Regions from separate parts of the Variovorax sp. SPNA7 genome, predicted to be linked through region 3. Evidence: riboswitches for the same ligand, from Rfam matches in the RefSeq annotation. Region 3 holds a riboswitch; each other region holds the start of a gene.

Region 1 (3,265 bases), 2.3 Mb from region 3:
TCCCCTGATCCTCTACGGCGTGAGCGCCGAGGTGTCGATCGGCGAGCTGTTCATTGCGGGCTTCGGGCCGGGCATCCTGATCAGCCTGGCGCTGATGCTGTTCGTCTGGGCCTTCTGCAAGTGGAAGGGCTGGGGCAAGAACGACGGCGACGGCCGCATGCCTTTCTTCAAGGCGACGTGGCAGGCCGGCTGGGCGCTGCTGATGCCCGTCATCATCCTGGGCGGCATCTACGGCGGCATCTTCACGCCCACCGAAGCCTCGGCCGTGGCGGTGCTCTATGCGCTGGTGGTGGGCGTGGGAATCTACCGCGAGATCAAGCCCACGGACCTGTACGTCATCCTGCGCAAGTCGGTGCTGTCGTCGGCGGTGATCATGTTCATCATCGCCAACGCGGGCCTGTTCGCGTTCCTGATCACGCGTGCAGGGGTGCCCGACGCCATCGGCCACTGGCTGCAGGAAGTGCTGAAGTCGCCCGCGATGTTCCTGCTGGGCGTGAACGCGGCGCTGTTCGTCATCGGCATGTTCATCGAGACCAGCGCGGCCATCATCGTGCTCGCGCCCATCCTTGCGCCGGTGGCGGTGCACTTCGGCATCGACCCGGTGCACTTCGGGCTGATCATGGTGGTGAACCTGGCGCTCGGCATGATCACCCCGCCTTTCGGCGTGAACCTGTTCGCGGCCTGCACGGTGGCGCGCATCTCGCTCGACCGGATCGTGAAATACCTGGTGCCCTTCGTGCTCGTGATCCTGGCCTGCCTGATGGTGATCACCTACGTGCCGTGGATATCGCTCGCGCTGCGCGACCTGGCGTACGCCAAATAGCGGAAACAAGGCGAAAAAGAAGAAACGGCAGCCTGTTCGCAGGCTGCTTTTTTTTGTGCGGCGGTTTCCCTGTAAGGCAAACGTTTCATGAAGATGTCACCGCTTGCAACGATGCTTCAGCCCTCGATCCCCAAAGCTGTGGCGCCATGTTTCCCACCAAGACCGACAAGGCACGCGACGAACTCCAAGGCCGCGAGCGCACGCTGAGCCAGCGCGAGCGCGCCTTGCTGCTGATGGCCGACGGCCGGCGTTCGCTGACCGATTTCAGCCCGCTTTTCGCCAGCCGCACCGAAGCCGAGCAGGCGATCCAGGCGCTGATGCGCCAAGGCTATCTGCAGGACGCGCAGGCGCTTGCTGCCACGGCGGCGCAAGCCGTGGCGCAGCCGCCCGCCCCGGTACCCGCGGCCGACCCGATCCGGCTCGCCACCTCGGCCGACAACTTCGACGGCAAGCGCTCCCTGGCCACCACGCGCATGTTCCTGTTCGACATCTGCGAGCGCATGTTCGTGCGCCGCGACCCCAAGTTCGCGCTGCAGATGCGCGACGCCCTGCGCGAGGCGCGCGACCGCGGCGCCATGCTGACCATTGCCGCACTGATGCTCACCGAGGTCGAGAAAGCCGCCGGCGCCGAGCGGGCCGAATCGCTGCGCGAGCGCATCGACCGGCTGCTGCCGCCGGCCGAGACCGTGCACTGAGCCGCAGACCGGGCGGCCGCGATCCACTACACTCCTATGGTCAGGAGAGAGCCCCGCCAGCCGGGGCCGCCGAAGGCGCAGGGGTTTCCCGAACGCTCAGGCAAAAGGACTGACACAGCGCTGGCGCATGCCGGCGCTTCCTTGCTGGAGAGAGGCCGCTGCATCCCAAACCATGCACCGGCCCACCGAAGGAGCAAACCCCGATCGTGGGGCGAATCTCTCAGGTAAAGCGGACAGCAGGGGTGGCCCATGGCTCGCGCCATGGAATTCGTCTGCCCCTTTGGAGTGCCCCGTGGCTGCTTCCTCCGACTCCTCTTCCGCCGAACAACTCCTGAAGACCCCGCTGTACGACCTGCACGTGGAGCTCGGCGCCCGCATGGTGCCGTTTGCGGGCTATTCGATGCCGGTGCAATACCCCGCCGGCCTCATGGCCGAGCACAGGCACACGCGCGACGCGGCCGGTCTGTTCGACATCTCGCACATGGGCCAGCTGCGCCTGGTCTGCCCGGACGCCGCGGCCGCCTTTGAAACCCTGATGCCGGTCGACGTGATCGACCTCGCGCCCGGCAAGCAGCGCTACGGCCTGCTGCTGAACGACCAGGGCGGCATCCTCGACGACCTGATGTTCTTCAACGAGGGCCACGGCTCGATCTTCGTGATCGTGAACGGCGCCTGCAAGGTGGCGGACATCGCCCACATCCAGCAGAAGATCGGCGCACGCTGCGATGTGCAGCCCATGCCCGACCACGCGCTGCTCGCGCTGCAGGGGCCGCAGGCGGCCGTGGTGCTGGCGCGGCTGTCGCCCGGCATCGAGCGCTTCGTCTTCATGACCGGCGGCGCGGTGCAGATCGGCGGCATTCCGGCCTTTGCCACGCGCAGCGGCTACACCGGCGAAGACGGCTTCGAGATCTCGGTGGCCGGCCAGAATGCCGACGCCCTCGCCCGCCTCCTGCTGGCCCAGCCCGAGGTCAAGCCCATCGGCCTGGGCGCGCGCAATTCGCTGCGGCTGGAAGCCGGGCTGTGCCTCTACGGCAACGACATCGACACCACCACCACGCCAATCGAAGCCTCGCTCAACTGGGCGATCCAGAAGGTGCGCCGCACGGGCGGCGCGCGCGAAGGCGGCTTTCCGGGCGCGGCCAGGGTGCTGGCCCAGCTCGCCGCCGCCACGGCCGGCGCCGCGGGCCACACCGACCACGACACGCTGAAGCGCAAGCGCGTCGGCCTTGTGGCGCTGGAACGCATTCCGGTGCGCGACGGCACCATGCTGCAATCCTTCGAAGGCAAGGACATCGGCTTTGTCACGAGCGGCCTGCTCGGCCCGACGGCCGACCGCCCGATCGCCATGGGCTACGTGGCCACCGCGTTTTCCGAGCCCGGCACGCGCGTGCAGGCCATCGTGCGCGGCAAGCCGGTGCCGATGGAAGTCTCGACGCTGCCTTTCGTGCCCACCCGCTACTACCGCGGCTAGGCGCTGCGCCCCCGATCATCATTTTTTTCCACGAGGAGTTTTCCACCATGAGCATCAAGTACACCAAGGACCACGAATGGGTCTCGGCCGAAGGCAGCGCAGCCACCGTCGGCATCACCGTGCATGCGCAGGACGCGCTCGGCGACGTGGTCTTTGTCGACCTGCCCGAAGTCGGCAAGAGCTTTGCCCAGGGCGAGGTGGCCGGTGTCGTCGAATCGGTCAAGGCCGCGGCCGATGTGTTCATGCCCGTGTCGGGCGAGATCACCGAAGTGAACG
Region 2 (3,265 bases), 670 kb from region 3:
CATGCGCCTGACCTTCTGCCGCCGCAATGCGCAGGCCGCGCGCGCCGACCTGATGCGCATCTGCGCCGAGATCCGCGAAGAGCTCGAGCCCGAGGAGCAGACGCTGGCCACCGCGCGCGCCGTCGCAGCGGGGGAGGCCGAGGCGGCGCCGCATCCGGCGCGCCGCATCGCGGGCGCCGTGTACGTGAGCTGCTCGGGACGCGGCGGGCCGCACTTCGGCGCGCCGGGCGCCGAACTGCAGATCGTGCGGCACGCGCTGGGCGACGTGCCGCTGGTCGGCTTCTTTGCCGCGGGCGAGATCGCGCGCCACCACCTGTACGGCTACACCGGCGTGCTGACGGTGTTCACCAGCAAGGACTGAGCCTCGCCCTCTGGCATTCAGGCCGGCTGCAGTACGCGCGCCGCCGGCGCAGGCATGCCGGTGAACGCAAAGTCGACCTCGGGCGCGAGTCCGCTCACGATGCGTGCAATCGACTTGCCCGATCCGCAGGCGTGCGTCCAGCCGAGCGTGCCATGGCCGGTGTTGAGGAACAGGTTCGGCAGTTTCGTCTTGCCGATCAGCGGCACGTTGCTTGGCGTCGCGGGGCGCAGGCCGGTCCAGAACTGGGCCTGCGTGGTGTCGCCGGCGCCCGGAAAGAGCTCCTCGACGCGCCGCACGATCGCCTCGCAGCGCACGCGGTTCAGGTCGCGGTCGTAGCCGTTGAGCTCGGCCGTGCCGGCAATGCGCAGGCGGTCGCCGGAAGCCGAGGTGTAGCGCGAGAACACGAGCTTGAACTCGTCGTCGGTCAGCGAGACCTGGTGCGCCCTGGACGCGTCCTTCACCGGCAGCGTCACCGAATAGCCCTTGGCCGGATAGATCGGCAGCCGGATGCCCAGCGGCGCGGCAACGATCGGGCTCAGCGAACCCATCGCGAGCACGAAGGCGTCGCTGCGGATGCGCTGGAAGCGGCCTTCGCTGTCGGTGGCTTCGACGTGGTCGATGCTGCCGCCGGCCTCGCGCAGCGCGGTCACCGTGTGGCTCATGAGGAACTTCACGCCGGCCGCGGCCGCGCGCTTCGCCAGCTCGCGTGCAAAAAGATTCGCGTCGCCGGACTCGTCCTCCGCCGTGTAGGTGGCACCCGCCAGCTTCGGGCGGATGTGGGCGAGGGCGGGCTCGATCTTCACGGCCTCGTCGGCAGAGATCACCTGGCGTTCGCAGCCGAGTGCGCGCATCTGCTCGGCGGGCTTGAGGGCGCCGTCGAACTCCTTCTGCGTCGTATAGAAGTGCAGGATGCCCTGCGTGCGCTGGTCGTATTGCAGGCCGGCGTCGGCGCGCAGCTGCTGCAGCACCTCGCGGCTGTAGGTGCCCAGGCGAACGATCTGCTCGATGTTGTGCCGGGTGCGCGCCGGCGTGCATTCGCGCAGGAACTGCAGGCCCCAGAGCCACTGGCGCATGTCGGCGCGGATGCGAAACAGCAGCGGGGCGTCTTCCTTGCCCAGCCATTGCAGCACCTTGAGCGGTGCGCTCGGATTGGCCCAGGGCTCGGCATGGCTGACGGAGATCTGCCCGCCGTTGGCAAAGCTTGTTTCGGCGGCCGGCGTGGCCTGCCGGTCGATCACGGTCACTTCGTGGCCGAGTTGCTGGAGATAGTAAGCAGAAGTCACGCCGAGCAGGCCGGCGCCAAGAACGATCACACGCATTTCAAGTACCTTTGAAGATTGGCACTCGAACGGCGGACTTGGTGTGCTACTGATTCAATAGCGAGCAACCGGACGAACGCCGTCCAAGTTGCCGCTCCCCCTGTCCTTGGTACCTGAGAGATTCACCTGTTGCACCTTGCAACGGGTTTGCTCCTTCGGTGCATCACGCGAGGTGATGGCTCTCCAGACGGCTTGTCAGTTGATGCAGTACATGCCACGACACTCTTTGAAAGAACTTCAAGGAATCTGTGGGCTGACCTGAGCGTTTATGGGAGTTTGCGCCTTCGGTGGAGTAGTAATAAGTACTACTCACTCTCCTGCAGTGAAACGATTGTAGGCGGGGACCGCAAAGCCGCCAACCATGAATTTTGACAATTCGGACCAATGGGATAATTGTCATTGATTCGAAACTTCGGGGAGACTCATGATCCTGGTAACCGGCGGCGCGGGCTTCATCGGCGCCAACTTCGTACTCGACTGGCTGGCGCAGAGCGACGAGCCTGTCGTGAACCTCGACAAGCTGACCTATGCCGGCAACCTCGAGACGCTCGCGTCTCTCAAAGGCGACCCGCGGCACCTCTTCGTGCAGGGCGACATCGGCGACAGCGCGCTGGTTGACCGCCTCTTGGCCGAGCACAAGCCGCGCGCCATCGTGAACTTTGCCGCGGAATCGCACGTCGACCGCTCCATCCACGGCCCCGAGGACTTCGTGCAGACCAACGTGCTGGGCACCTTCCGCCTGCTCGAGTCCGTGCGCGGCCACTGGAGCGCGCTGGCGGCCGAGCAGAAAGCCGCCTTCCGCTTCCTGCACGTGTCCACCGACGAGGTCTACGGCTCCCTCTCCAAGACCGACCCCGCCTTCACCGAAGAGCACAAGTACGAGCCCAACAGCCCCTACTCGGCCAGCAAGGCCGCCAGCGACCACCTCGTGCGCGCCTGGCACCACACCTACGGCCTGCCGGTCGTCACCACCAACTGCTCCAACAACTACGGGCCCTTCCACTTCCCCGAGAAGCTCATCCCGCTGATGATCGTCAACGCCCTGGCCGGCAAGCCCCTGCCCGTGTACGGCGACGGCATGCAGGTGCGCGACTGGCTCTACGTGAAGGACCACTGCAGCGCCATCCGCCGCGTGCTCGAAGCCGGCCGCCTCGGCGAGACCTACAACGTCGGCGGCTGGAACGAGAAGCCCAACATTGAGATCGTCAACACCGTCTGCGCCCTGCTCGACGAACTTCGCCCGCGTGCCGACGGCCAGCCCTACAAGGCGCAGATCAGCTACGTCACCGATCGCCCCGGCCACGACCGGCGCTACGCCATCGATGCGCGCAAGCTCGAGCGCGAACTCGGCTGGAAGCCCGCCGAAACCTTCGACAGCGGCATCCGCAAGACCGTCGAGTGGTACCTGGCCAACGCCGAATGGGTGCGCAACGTGCAAAGCGGCGCCTACCGCGAATGGGTCGAGAAGCAATACGACGCCGCACCCGCGGCCAAGGCTGCGGCATGAAGCTGCTGCTGCTGGGCAAGGGCGGCCAGGTCGGCTGGGAGCTGCAGCGCAGCCTCGCGCCGCTGGGCGAGCTGGTCG
Region 3 (3,265 bases):
AGGTTCTTCAGGCCGGGCTGCGGGCCCCAGTTGTATTCGCCGGCCACGAAGACGAAGGCATCCGCGCCGCGTATCTTCTGCGCCAGCGCTTCCATCGCCGCGGGCGCGGTGCCTTCGGGGTATTCCTTGTACATGCGGTCGAGCATCGGCAGGCCGACGGCCTTGGCGTCGATCAACTCGGCCTCGGCACCTCGCGCGTTGAGGCCCGCCACCAGGTAGTCCGCCAGGCGAATGCCCATGCGGTCCGAGCGGTACGAGCCATAGAACACCAGGATCCTGTCAGCCATCTTTTGCTCCGTTCGAGGCCAAGATGGCCGTGGGGCGAAGGCTACAACATCGGCCCGCCCGCACCGCAATTGGTTGCAGCATCCTGTGGGCGGGCTGGCTACCATGCCGGTCCATGAACCCGTTGCCCATTCTTCGCACTGCCGCCTTGCCGATGTTCGTCCTGCTGCTTGCGGGGCATGCGGGCGCCGCGCCGTCGGCACAACTCTTCGATGCGGTGAAGAAACCGGAATCGCTGGATGCGGACTGGCGCGCGCGCTTGTGTGCGCTGCTGCCGCAGCCCTGCGATCCGCAGGCGCTGGGCCTGTACCGGCCGCGCGGCGCCGCAGCGGGCGACTATGCGGTGTTCTCGAGCGAGCCGCTGGCCATGGCGCGCATCAAGCGCGTCGCCGCCGGCACGTGGCAGCTGAACCGCCTGCATGACTTCAGCGGCTATGCGGCCGCACTGATGAAGAAGGCGGCCACTCCCGGCATGGCGGATTCGCGCATCTCCCTCGCGCCGGCGCTCTATCCGCTGGCCGAAGGGCGGTGGGCCGCGGCCGTGCTCCAGACGGTGTCGGAGATGTACTCGGGCGGCGGCGCTTCGTTCAGCAAGGCCGACTTCGTGCCGGTCGAGGACGCGAGCCGGGCCGTGTACGAAGGCATTCCTTTTTCGTGCTCGAAGATGGTCCGCGCCTGCTTCAGCGAAAGGGAATACAAGCAGTCGAAGCACTGCCACGACGAGAGCAGCGGCAGCCTTCGCATCAGCTACGGCGAAGCTGCGAGCCCGGGCGAAGCCTACAGCTGGCAGTACACATGGCTGCAGAGCGAATGGCCGCAGAACACGCCCGCCAGCGACACCACCACCACACGCCTTCACTTCACCGCCAGGACCACCGAAAGGGCGAGCTTCTGCGGCGGGCCGCAGTAGCGCAAGCGTTCGAGTGGCACGCATTCTGCTTGGAAGAATGCATCCAGGAGAAATGCCGGCTCGATGCTTCGAGTTAGTGCATTACCGAAGGCGACAGCCCATAACGCTCAGGTCCCAAGACTGGATATCTCGATCAACGCTGGAGAGCGCTGCCCGGAGCCCTGAATAGAAAAGGCCTCCGAGGGCAGCCGCCGAAGGGGCAAGCCATGCGCGATGAGCGTGCATGGTGAATCTCTCAGGCCAAAGGACAGCAGGGGCATCTCGCGCAATGCGCGGGGTGGCCTTTGCGCGCTTCCGGAGCCTTCTTCTTCATGACTCTTGTTCGAGCGCCTCGCGCGATTTTTCCTCTTCTTCTTCCACCGGGGCGGCCGCGCTGGCACGCCTGATCCGAAGTCCCGTTCCTCACGATTTTTTCAACCGGAGAACCGAAGATGCTGTCGAAAAGAAACCTGAAAGCCGTTGTCGCGGGTGCCATGCTGGCCGCTGCATTCGCAACCACCAGCGCGTTCGCGCAGGATGCGGCCAAGGTGCTGCGCCTGGTGCCGCAATCCGACCTCAAGATCCTCGACCCGATCTGGACCACCGCCTTCGTCACGCGCAACCACGGCTATGCCGTGTACGACACGCTCTTCGGCGTGGACGAGCAGGGCAAGGTCAAGCCGCAGATGGTCGACAAGTACACCACCAGCGCCGATGGCAGGACGTGGACCTTCACGCTGCGCAAGAGCCTCGAATTCCATGACGGCAAGCCGGTCACTTCGGAAGACGTGCTGGCGTCGCTCAAGCGCTGGGGCCAGCGCGACGGGCTGGGCCAGAAGATGTATGCCGCGCTCGACAAGGCCGAGGCGGTCGACGCCAGCAGCTTCAGGCTGGTGTTCAAGGACGGCTTCGGCATGGTGCTCGATGCACTGAGCAAGCCTTCGTCGAACCCGCCGTTCATCATGCCGGCGCGCGTGGCCGCCACGCCGTCCGACAAGCAGATCGACGACGCCACCGGTTCGGGCCCCTACATCTTCAAGAAGGAGGAGTACCGCCCCGGCGAGAAGGTGGTCTACCTGAAGAACACCAGGTACGTGCCGCGCACCGAGGCGCCTTCAGGCACCGCGGGCGGCAAGAACGTGTACGTCGACCGCATGGAATGGATCATCCTGAAGGACGCGCAGACACAGGCCAATGCGCTCGCGAACGGCGAGGTCGACATGATCGAATGGCTGCCGCCGGAGCAGTACACGGCGCTCAAGAACAACGCTGCCATCACGGTCGACAACCCGATCCCGAAGGGCTCGTTCGCGCTGCACCTGAACCACGTCATTCCGCCCTTCGACAATCCGAAGATCGCGCAGGCCGCCATCATGGCCATCAACCAGGAGGCGCTGATGCGCGCCCAGATGGTGCACAAGGAGCTCTACAACAGCTGCGCCTCGGTCTACCCGTGCGGCACGGCGTTCTCCAGCGACAAGACCAGCTACTTCACCGGCAAGCCGCAGTTCGAGAAAGCCAAGGCGCTGCTCAAGGAAGCGGGCTATGACGGCAAGCCGGTCGTGCTCATGTATCCGGCCGACTTTGCGCTGCTCAACAAGTTTCCGCCGGTGATGGCGCAGCTGCTGAAGCAGGCCGGCTTCAACGTCGACATGCAGTCGATGGACTGGCCCACGCTGGTCACGCGCCGCGCGCGGAAGGATCCCGTCGACAAGGGCGGCTGGAACCTCTTCATCACCGGCTGGGGCATTGCCGACAACATGAACCCGATGTTCTATGCGCCGCTCACGGGCAACGGCGAGAAGGGCTGGTTCGGCTGGGCCACCGATGACAAGCTCGAGCAGCTGAAGTCCGACTTCCTGGCGACGGCCGACGAGCCGAAGCGCAAGGACCTGGCCACGGCCATCCAGCAACGCGTGTACGACACCGGCATCTACGCACCCATCGGCGAATACAAGCCGCTCACGGCCTACCGCAAGGGCGTGGTGAGCGGCGTGGTGCGCTCGCCGGTCAATGTGTTCTGGAACATCAAGAAGAGCTGAGCGCGCTCGTTCGCCAAACCCATGCTGATCTTTCTTGCGCGCCGCATCC

The links. Region 3 has a riboswitch for glycine ahead of RZE77_RS06580 (ABC transporter substrate-binding protein). Riboswitches for the same ligand answer to the same signal wherever they lie in the genome.
Region 1: linked by a shared signal. The riboswitch ahead of gcvT (glycine cleavage system aminomethyltransferase GcvT) and the one ahead of RZE77_RS06580 (ABC transporter substrate-binding protein) in region 3 are both predicted to bind glycine.
Region 2: linked by a shared signal. The riboswitch ahead of RZE77_RS03450 (D-amino acid dehydrogenase) and the one ahead of RZE77_RS06580 (ABC transporter substrate-binding protein) in region 3 are both predicted to bind glycine.

The regions. Positions count from the first base shown of each region.
Region 1 is NZ_CP138513.1:3,692,106-3,695,370, forward strand. Features, by position in the region: gene RZE77_RS17320 (TRAP transporter large permease) at 1-823, shown strand, start outside; gene RZE77_RS17325 (hypothetical protein) at 970-1,518, shown strand; glycine riboswitch at 1,550-1,640, shown strand; glycine riboswitch at 1,653-1,765, shown strand; gene gcvT (glycine cleavage system aminomethyltransferase GcvT) at 1,811-2,989, shown strand; gene gcvH (glycine cleavage system protein GcvH) at 3,037-3,265, shown strand, end outside.
Region 2 is NZ_CP138513.1:766,313-769,577, forward strand. Features, by position in the region: gene RZE77_RS03445 (FIST signal transduction protein) at 1-361, shown strand, start outside; gene RZE77_RS03450 (D-amino acid dehydrogenase) at 379-1,680, opposite strand; glycine riboswitch at 1,771-1,877, opposite strand; glycine riboswitch at 1,929-1,998, opposite strand; gene rfbB (dTDP-glucose 4,6-dehydratase) at 2,105-3,187, shown strand; gene rfbD (dTDP-4-dehydrorhamnose reductase) at 3,184-3,265, shown strand, end outside.
Region 3 is NZ_CP138513.1:1,440,171-1,443,435, forward strand. Features, by position in the region: gene RZE77_RS06570 (NADPH-dependent FMN reductase) at 1-287, opposite strand, end outside; gene RZE77_RS06575 (hypothetical protein) at 401-1,195, shown strand; glycine riboswitch at 1,325-1,456, shown strand; gene RZE77_RS06580 (ABC transporter substrate-binding protein) at 1,627-3,216, shown strand; gene RZE77_RS06585 (ABC transporter permease) at 3,238-3,265, shown strand, end outside.